Regions from separate parts of the Kitasatospora sp. NPDC052896 genome, predicted to be linked through region 1. Evidence: predicted binding sites of a transcription regulator. Region 1 holds the regulator's gene; each other region holds the start of a gene.

Region 1 (3,271 bases):
TGGTGGGCGTCTGCACCTCGACATGCACTATCAGGTCGCCCCGGCCGCCGCCGCGCAGGTGGGTGACGCCCCGCCCGTGCAGCGGGATCGACTGGCCGGACTGGGTGCCGGGCCGGATGTCGACCTCCTCCAGACCGTCCAGGGTCTGCAGCGGCACCTGGGTGCCGAGCGCCGCGGCGGTCATCGGGATGGTCACCGTGCAGTGCAGGTCGTCGCCGCGGCGCTGGAAGACCGCGTGGTTGGTCTCGGCGATCTCGACGTAGAGGTCGCCGGCCGGGCCGCCGCCGGGGCCGACCTCGCCCTCGCCGGCCAGCTGGATCCGGGTGCCGTTGTCGACCCCGGCCGGGATCTTGACGGTGAGCGTGCGGCGGGCGCGCACCCGGCCGTCGCCGGCGCACTCGGGGCACGGGGTCGGCACGACCGTGCCGAAGCCCTGGCACTGCGGGCAGGGGCGGGAGGTCATGACCTGGCCCAGGAAGGACCGGGTGACCTGGGAGACCTCGCCCTTGCCGCGGCACATGTCACAGGTCTGCGCGGAGGTGCCGGGGGCCGCGCCCTCGCCGCTGCAGGTGGTGCAGGTGACCGCGGTGTCGACCTGGAGTTCCTTGGTGGTGCCGAAGGCGGCCTCCTCCAGGGTGATCTCCAGCCGGATCATGGCGTCCTGGCCGCGCCGGGTGCGCGAGCGCGGGCCGCGCTGGCCCGAGGCGGCGCCGAAGAAGGCGTCCATGATGTCGGAGAAGCCGAAGCCGGCCGCGCCGGCGCCGAAGCCGCCCGCGCCGCCCCCGCCGTTCGGCGAGAGCGGGTCGCCGCCGAGGTCGTAGACCTGCCGCTTGGCGGGGTCGGAGAGCACCTCGTAGGCGGCGTTGATCTCCTTGAACCGCTCCTGCGTCTTCGGGTCCGGGTTGACGTCCGGGTGCAGTTCGCGTGCGAGGCGCCGGAACGCCTTCTTGATCTCGTCCTGCCCCGCATCCCGTCGGACGCCGAGTACCGCGTAGTAGTCCGTGGCCACCAAATGCTCCGCTTGTTCCGCCTGTAGAAGTGCTTGCGACTGGTCTCGGCCACCTGCCGGGTCCGGCAGGTGGGTGCTTCTCTACGACTCGGCCAGGATCTGGCCCACGTACCGTGCCACCGCTCGCACCGCCCCCATTGTGCCCGGATAGTCCATCCGGGTCGGGCCGATCACACCCAGTTTCGCCACGCTCTCGTCGCCCGAACCGTAACCGACCGAGACGATGGAGGTGGAATTCAGACCCTCGTAGTCGTTCTCCCGGCCGATCCGGACGGTCATCCCGGCGTCCGCCGTCTCACCCAGCAGACGGAGCAGGACGACCTGCTCCTCCAGGGCCTCCAGCACCGGCTGGATGGTCAGCGGGAAGTCGTGGCCGAACCTGGTCAGGTTGGCGGTGCCGGCCAGCATGATCCGCTCCTCGTTCTGCTCCACCAGGGACTCGAAGAGGGTCGAGAGCACGGTGGTGACGGTCGGCCGGTCGGCCGGTTCGAAGGAGGCCGGGAGGTCCTCGACCAGCGCCGGCACGTCCGGGAAGCGGCAGCCGGCGGCCCGGGCGTTCAGCCGGGTCCGCAGGTCGGCCAGGGTGGTCTCGCGGACCGGGCCCGGGCAGTCGACGACCCGCTGCTCGACCCGGCCGGTGTTGGTGATCAGCACCAGCATCACCTTGGTCGGGGCGATCAGCACCAGCTCGACGTGCCGGACCGTGGACCGGCTCAGCGACGGGTACTGCACCACCGCGACCTGACGGGTCAGCTGGGCGAGCAGCCGGACGGTGCGGGCCACCACGTCGTCGAGGTCCACCGCGCCGTCCAGGAAGTGCCGGATCGCCCGGCGCTCGGGCGCGCTCATCGGCTTGACCTCGGCCAGCCGGTCGACGAAGAGCCGGTAGCCCTTGTCGGTCGGGATCCGGCCCGCGCTGGTGTGCGGCTGCTGGATGTAGCCGTCCTCCTCCAGCGTGGCCATGTCGTTGCGGACCGTGGCCGGGGAGACGCCCAGGTTGTGCCGCTCCACCAGGGCCTTGGAGCCGACCGGCTCCTCGGTGCCCACGTAGTCCTGCACAATGGCCCGCAGCACGGCGAGCTTGCGCTCGTCCAGCGGACGGATGTCGCCGTGCGACTCGACCAGCCCGCGCGGGGTGATCGGGGGCCTGGCGCCGGACGGACGTGCGGCCCTCGCGGCCGACGGGCCGTCGGACGCCGACTCGCGCCCGGTCGGTCGGGAGCCGGACTCGGGTTCGTCGAACATGGCACGCACCTCCCTCTTCGCGCGTTGTCCTGGTGCCAGGCCTTGCGGTGTCGGTTGATCGCTTTGGCACTCTGCTCAGCAGAGTGCCAGAACGGTACCTGCCAGTGTAAGGCCCGGGTCCGACAGCAGGAACGCCCTGGCCCGGGATGCCACGCGGATCACGTCGCGTCCGGCCGGTGCGCCCGCCCCGTGGCGGGGCCCGGACCGGGCGCGACGCGCGAGCGCGGAAGCCCCGGCAGGGGTGGTGCCTGCGACCGGACGAAGTGGCAGCATCGATAGCGTTTCTAGACGGAAAGATCTGAGGAGCAACCATGTCGGCGTCTGGCCCCCACACCCGCTTCGCGCCCGACCGTGGTCTGACCGGGCGGATGGTCACCACCATGTTCCTGATCGGGCTGCTGTACGTCGGTTTCACCGGGGTGCTGATCGTGCTGCTGCGGGGGGCCTGGCCACTCGTGGTGCTGCTCGCCGGCGGGCTGTTCGTGGCGCAGTTCTGGTTCAGTGACAAGATCACCGAGCGGGCCATGGGCGCCCACGAGGTCACCCCCGAGCAGTACCCGCAGCTGCACGGCACCATTGACCGGCTCTGCGCGCTGGCCGACATGCCCAAGCCCCGGGTCGCGGTCGCCAACAACGACATGCCCAACGCCTTCGCCACCGGCCGCAACCCGCAGAACTCGGTGGTCTGCGTCACCACCGGCCTGCTGCGCCGGCTGGAGCCGGAGGAGCTGGAGGGCGTGCTCGCCCACGAGTTGTCGCACGTCGCCCACCGGGACGTCGCGGTGATGACGGTGGCCGGCTTCCTCGGCGTGCTGGCCGGTGCGATCACCCGGATCGCGCTCTACAGCGGGATGATGAGCGGCGGCAACAACCGGAACAACAACAACGACAACTCCGCCGCGATCGCGATGATCCTCATCCCGCTGGTGTCGATGGTGGTCTACGCGATCAGCTTCCTGCTCACCCGGCTGCTCTCCCGCTACCGCGAGCTGGCCGCCGACCGGGCCGCCGCCCAGC
Region 2 (3,271 bases), on a different contig from region 1:
CCGCGACCATCCGGCCCTCCCTGGAGTCGTTCCGGGCCGCCGGCCTGGCGTCCTGAGGTCCCGTCGATCCCCCCTTCCGTGAGCGAGGAGAACCCCGTCATGAGCGTCACCGTCCGCATCCCGACCATCCTGCGCAACTACACCGACGGCGCGACCGAGGTGACCGCCGAGGGCGCCACCCTGGCCGAGGTGATCTCGGACCTGGAGCGGAACCACGCCGGCATCTCGGCCCGGATCCTGGACGACGCGGGCCAGCTGCGCCGCTTCGTCAACGTCTACGTCAACGACGACGACGTGCGCTTCGCCGGTGGCCTGGCCGCCGAGATCGCGGACGGCGCCGGCGTGTCCATCATCCCGGCGGTGGCCGGCGGCTGCTGAGCCGCACCGGGCCGACCAGCGCGGGTGCAGGGCGCCGCGCCACCCTGACGGACCGTCGGGCGGTGCGGCGCCCTGCGCCGTGCGTGGCGTTGTCTGATTCGTCCGCGCCAGGGCATAGGCTTTGTCCGTCCCATGAGACATGCCCCATTGGCGTTTCGTTCGAACATGTCGGCGACGTGTCAGAATTATTTGGGCAATTCGCGGTATTCGTCCGCTATGTCCCGCGTGCATTGCGGAGATCTGTCGCTTTCCTCCCGTCCTATCCCTTGGCGCCGCCGACGAATTGGCGTTCAGTGGGCCTGTTGCACAGGGCGGCGATCCGGATACATTCAGCCGCGGTCGGCGCATTCGTCTGTTCCGCCGGCACCGTCAGGTGCCCGGGGGTGGGGCGCTGCGGCGTGCAGGGCTGCGCCCAGGGGGGTTTCCTCGGGCCGGTCCATCAGACCCGGGTCCGCGACCTGCGGACCCGTCGAAGGGCCAGCACAGCAATAGGGGAGTTCGGAATGGCTCAGGGCACCGTCAAGTGGTTCAACGCGGAGAAGGGCTACGGCTTCATCGCGGTCGACGGTGGTGCGGACGTGTTCGTCCACTACAGCGCGATCCAGATGGACGGCTACCGCACCCTCGAGGAGGGCCAGCGGGTCGAGTTCGAGATTTCCCAGGGGCAGAAGGGCCCGCAGGCGGACATGGTCCGCGCGGCGGTCTGACCTTTCCGAACCTCGGAGCCTCGGCTCGGTCACGAGCTGGCGCCCTTGCGGCAGGCCCGTGCCACCTCCCTTCCCGGGGGTGGCGCGGGCCTGCCGCCGTTCGCGCGGCTCGTCGTGGCTTGCGGTCAGGAGCTTGCACTCGCCATGCCGGAGTGCTAATCATTGGCGTTAGCACTCGCAGCATGAGAGTGACAAACGGACCGGGTCGGTGAGGCCCCCGGGAGCGGTAGGGGACAGGACCCCCGCACACCAGGGCCGTCCGTCGCGGGCGCCACTGGTCCGAGCAGTCGACCGTGTCCTGGAGGACCACTTCCGATGGCCAAGATCATCGCGTTTGACGAGGAAGCTCGCCGCGGCCTTGAGCGCGGCATGAACCAGCTTGCCGACGCCGTCAAGGTGACGCTGGGCCCCAAGGGCCGCAACGTCGTCCTTGAGAAGAAGTGGGGTGCCCCCACGATCACCAACGACGGTGTCTCGATCGCCAAGGAGATCGAGCTCGAGGACCCGTACGAGAAGATCGGTGCGGAGCTCGTCAAGGAGGTCGCCAAGAAGACCGACGACGTCGCGGGTGACGGCACCACCACCGCCACCGTGCTGGCCCAGGCGCTCGTTCGCGAGGGTCTGCGCAACGTCGCGGCCGGCGCCAACCCGATGGCCCTGAAGCGCGGCATCGAGAAGGCCGTCGCGGCCGTCTCCGACCAGCTGCTGGCGCAGGCCAAGGACGTGGAGACCAAGGAGCAGATCGCCTCCACCGCCTCCATCTCCGCCGCCGACACCCAGATCGGCGAGCTGATCGCCGAGGCCATGGACAAGGTCGGCAAGGAAGGCGTCATCACCGTCGAGGAGAGCAACACCTTCGGTCTGGAGCTCGAGCTCACCGAGGGCATGCGCTTCGACAAGGGCTACATCTCGGCCTACTTCGCCACCGACCTGGAGCGGATGGAGGCGTCGTTCGACGACCCGTACATCCTGATCGCCAACTCCAAGATCGGCTCGGTCAAGGACCTGCTCCCGCTCCTCGAGAAGGTCATGCAGAGCGGCAAGCCGCTGCTGATCATCGCCGAGGACGTCGAGGGCGAGGCCCTGTCGACCCTGGTCGTCAACAAGATCCGCGGCACCTTCAAGTCCGTCGCCGTCAAGGCTCCGGGCTTCGGCGACCGCCGCAAGGCCATGCTCGGCGACATCGCCATCCTCACCGGCGGCACCGTGATCTCCGAGGAGGTCGGCCTCAAGCTGGAGAACGCCGGCCTGGACCTGCTGGGCACCGCCCGCAAGGTCGTCATCACCAAGGACGAGACCACCATCGTCGACGGTGGCGGCGACAGCGAGCAGGTCGCCGGCCGGGTCAACCAGATCCGCGCCGAGATCGAGACCAGCGACTCGGACTACGACCGCGAGAAGCTCCAGGAGCGCCTCGCCAAGCTGGCCGGCGGCGTGGCCGTCATCAAGGCCGGCGCGGCCACCGAGGTCGAGCTCAAGGAGCGCAAGCACCGCATCGAGGACGCCGTGCGCAACGCCAAGGCGGCCGTCGAGGAGGGCATCGTCGCCGGCGGTGGCGTGGCCCTGCTGCAGGCCGGTGTCGCGTTCGACAAGCTGGAGCTGGACGGCGACGAGGCCACCGGTGCCAACATCGTCAAGGTCGCGCTGGAGGCCCCGATCAAGCAGATCGCGACCAACGCCGGCCTGGAGGGTGGCGTCGTGGTGGAGAAGGTGCGCAACCTCCCCGCCGGTCACGGCCTGAACGCCGCCACCAACGAGTACGTCGACCTGATCGGCGCGGGCATCATCGACCCGGCCAAGGTCACCCGCTCCGCGCTGCAGAACGCCGCCTCCATCGCGGCGCTCTTCCTCACCACCGAGGCCGTCATCGCCGACAAGCCGGAGAAGGCCGCCGCGGGCGCCCCGGGCGGCATGCCGGGCGGTGACATGGACTTCTGATCCTGCCTCAGGATCGGTCGTTCGACCCCGTCCGCGAGGGCGGCCCCCGTTGAAGGGGGCCGCCCTCGCGGCGTTCTCCGTGCCCAGGGTCTGGTGGACGCCCACGCTGCGCACCGCTTCGACGCGGAGGGGCCGACCGTGACGCTCTTCGCCGAGCCGGAGGGCGGGACGTACCGGCGGAGCACCCGGGTGCCCTTCGGGCAGCCGGTGGCGTTGCCCGAACCGTTCGGGATCGAGCTGAGCACCGA
Region 3 (3,271 bases), on a different contig from region 1:
CCTGGAGCGGCAGCGGCGGCGGGATCTCCTCGTACTTCAGCACGCCGAGCTTCCAGAGCAAGGTCAACACCGGCAAGTTCCGCGACGTGCCGGACGTGGCCGCCGCCGCCGACCCGTCCACCGGCTGGGCGGTCTACAGCCAGGGGAGCTGGGCCGAGTTCGGCGGGACCAGCGCGGCGGCGCCGAACTGGGCGGCCTTCGTGGCCGTCTACAACAGCGAGGCCAAGGCCAAGGGCAAGTCCTCCTTCGGGTTCGCGAACAGCACCATCTACAACCTGGCCTCCTCCAGCTCCTACTCGTCGGCCTTCCACGACGTGAAGTCCGGCAGCAACGGGGCGTACAGCGCGGGCACCGGCTACGACAAGGTCACCGGTTGGGGCACCTACAACGGGGCCAACTTCCTCAAGGCCAAGCTCGGCTGAGCCAGCCGGCCAGCGGCGCGGCAGCACGGCAGCACAACCGCGGGGGTCGGACGGTCGTCCGGCCCCCGCGGTCGTCCTAGGCTGGACGGGGACGGGCGAGGCCCGACGAGACCGGAGGCGGGACGATGGCTGGGCAGGACGAGAAGCGGGAACCGACGGGCGGGCGGACGCCGGAGGCAGAGCAGCGGGCGACCACCGCGCCGAAGACCGCCAAGCTCGTCTTCAGCGACCCGCTGAGCCGTCCGTCGCGGGACGACACCGATGCCGGCTGGGGCGATTCCGGCAGCGGCGGACGGGACCTCGACTGGTACCTGAGCCAGCGCCCGCCCCACCACGGCGGCTGAACGGCACGGCGGCCGAGCGGAACAGCGGCCGACCGGCCCGACCAGCTCAGGGACCGGTGGCGCAGCGCGGTGAGCCGGTCGCGGCCACGTCCGCCCGGGCGCTCGCCGGCGCGGTGGGCGGCGGCGTTCCCGGCGGTGCCGGGCCGACGGCCAGTGCCGTCGCGGCGGCGAGCAGGCCGCCGGCCAGCAGCCCCGGTCGGTGCCGGACCGCCTGCCACAGGCGGTACCGCCGGCTCGCCCCGCAGCGGATCGGTGCGAAGTCGTGGACGACCTGCCGCGGCGGGATGGACGACCGCGCGCGCGGCACGGCCGGCCGGGAGGCAGCCGGACCGGGAGCGGGCTCCGGGGTCGGGACGGGGGCCCGTACGGGCGGCGGGGTGGCGAGGACGAGGGGACCTTCGGGGCCGCTCGGTCGACCGCTGGGGTGGGTGGTCAGGTCGCTGGACATGGGATCCGGCACCGCCTCACTGGATGGAGAGCACGACGGGGAGTGCGAACGAGTCCCGGAGAACCCGCTTGCCGGATCAGGTTGACCCGCCCCGCCCCACGGCCGGCGGATTTTCCCCTTCCCTGTGGAAAACCCCGGGGGTGTGGACAACTCCGCACCCCCCCCGCATGGCCCACGCCGCCCCCGAACAGCACAGAACCCCTGGTGGGCCACCCCGTCCGGGGCGACCCACCAGGGGCCTGCGGTATGACGAATGCGGTGCCGCGGTCAGGCCGAGGCGGAGCCGCCCGAGGAGGACGACGACGCGGCGGCCGACGACGAGCCAGCCGACGACGAGGAGCTCGCGGCGGACGAGCCCGATCCGTTCGACGAGGCCCCGGAGGACCCGTTGGTCGACGCGGACGACGAGGAGGAGCCCACCGAGCTGCTGGAGGAGGACCGGCTGTCCGTCCGGTAGAAGCCCGAGCCCTTGAAGACCACGCCGACCGCGGAGAAGACCTTGCGCAGGCGTCCCTGGCATTGCGGGCACTCGGTCAGGGCCTCGTCGGTGAACTTCTGCACCGCCTCAAGGCCGCTGCCGCACTCGGTGCACTGGTACTGGTACGTGGGCACTTGTCTTCCTCCTGGCACTCTCGCCTGATGAGTGCTAACGACGGTCCATGATGCGGTATTCCGCTGGATCAGTCCAGCGCTTCGGGTCGGGGCACCCAGGTGAAGGCCCTGCGGAGGCGTGCGGAGCCCCTCAGCCCTCCCCGACCCTCGCGAGCTGCTGCTGCGGGCCGGCCCCGCCCTTGGCAACGGTACGGCTCGCGGCCCCCGGAGCGACGAGCAGCCGCCGCAACGTGACCAGCGCCACCAGCCCGGCACCCGCACCGGTGACCGGAACCAGGAACCCGGTCCACGCCCCGTGAGCGTCGATCAGCATCCCGGCCACCGTCGAGCCGACCGCCAGGCCCAGCCCGATCGCCCCGGTCAGCCAGGTGAAGGCCTCGGTCTTGGCGCCGTCCGCGACCAGCGACTCGACCAGCGTGTACCCGGTGATCAGGGTCGGCGCGATGGCGAACCCGCAGACCAGGCCGGCCACGGCCAGCGCGGTCAGGTTGGGCATCGCCCAGAGCGTCGAGCAGCCGAGCACCAGCAGCGCGTAGCTGATCAGCATCCGCTGCCGGGCCGCCCGGCGCCAGGAGACCATGCCGTAGCAGGCCCCGGCCAGCATCGAGCCGCCGGCGAAGATCCCGTAGACCGTGCCGCTGAGATCGCTCTGGCCGACCGACCCGGCGAACGCGGTCACCGATACCTGCATGCCCCCGAAGACGGAGCCGACCCCGAGGAACGTGCCGGCCAGCAGCCGGACGCCCGGTGAGGCGAGTGCCGAGGCGCGGCCGGTGCCGGGCACCCTGGGGTGCCGGGCCGGGGCCGTCCGGCGCTGCGCGGCGAACGCCAGTCCGCCGACCACGGTGAGCGCCGCCTCGGCAACCAGTCCGGCGGAGGGAGAGACTCCGGTCGCGATGGCGCTGGCGATGACCGGACCTACCACGAAGGTGAACTCGTCCGTCACCGACTCGAACGCGAAGGCCGTGTTCAGGTAGCCCGGCGGCTGGTCGGCCAGCTTGGCCACCCAGCGCGCCCGGACCATCGCGCCGATCTGCGGGATGGTGGCACCGGCCGGCGCGGCGGCCACGAAGAGCGTCCAGAGCGGCGCGTGGCCCAGCGCCAGCGCGATCAGCGCGCCGACCGAGACGGCGTGCACCAGCACGGTCGGCACCAGCACGGCGGCCTGCCCGAACCGGTCGGCCAGCCGGCCGGTCTGCGGGCCGACCAGGGCCTGCGCCACGGCGGAGATCGCCGCGACCGCGCCGGCCGAGCCGTAGGAGCCGTAGGTCTGCTCGACCAGCAGCACGATGCCCAGGCTGAGCATGGCGTACGGCAGTCGCGCCGCGAAGGCGGGGAGGAGGAACGTCCACGCACGCGGAGTGCGCAGAAGCGAGGTGTACCCGACGCGAGCGGGCACAGCGGGGTCGTCGACCGTTGGGCGGGCCGCCACGGTCGGTCCTTCC

The links. Region 1 encodes HrcA, which represses chaperone genes, less so after heat shock. Its sites were predicted from a motif close to TTNGCACTCNGNNNNNCNGAGTGCNAA; they were not measured.
Region 2: the regulator HrcA is predicted to act here: its motif matches at 1,218-1,244, upstream of groL (chaperonin GroEL).
Region 3: the regulator HrcA is predicted to act here: its motif matches at 1,838-1,864, upstream of ACIGXM_RS08355 (FmdB family zinc ribbon protein).

Annotation. Positions count from the first base shown of each region.
Region 1 covers NZ_JBITZU010000013.1:60,672-63,942, forward strand. The annotation lists gene dnaJ (molecular chaperone DnaJ) at 1-1,009, opposite strand, end outside; gene hrcA (heat-inducible transcriptional repressor HrcA) at 1,091-2,254, opposite strand; gene htpX (zinc metalloprotease HtpX) at 2,566-3,271, shown strand, end outside.
Region 2 covers NZ_JBITZU010000024.1:69,762-73,032, forward strand. The annotation lists gene thrC (threonine synthase) at 1-56, shown strand, start outside; gene ACIGXM_RS30805 (MoaD/ThiS family protein) at 100-378, shown strand; gene ACIGXM_RS30810 (cold-shock protein) at 882-1,085, shown strand; gene groL (chaperonin GroEL) at 1,401-3,023, shown strand; gene ACIGXM_RS30820 (hypothetical protein) at 3,117-3,271, shown strand, end outside.
Region 3 covers NZ_JBITZU010000002.1:498,623-501,893, reverse strand. The annotation lists gene ACIGXM_RS08370 (protease pro-enzyme activation domain-containing protein) at 1-422, shown strand, start outside; gene ACIGXM_RS08365 (hypothetical protein) at 548-766, shown strand; gene ACIGXM_RS08360 (hypothetical protein) at 813-1,214, opposite strand; gene ACIGXM_RS08355 (FmdB family zinc ribbon protein) at 1,482-1,826, opposite strand; gene ACIGXM_RS08350 (MFS transporter) at 1,957-3,225, opposite strand.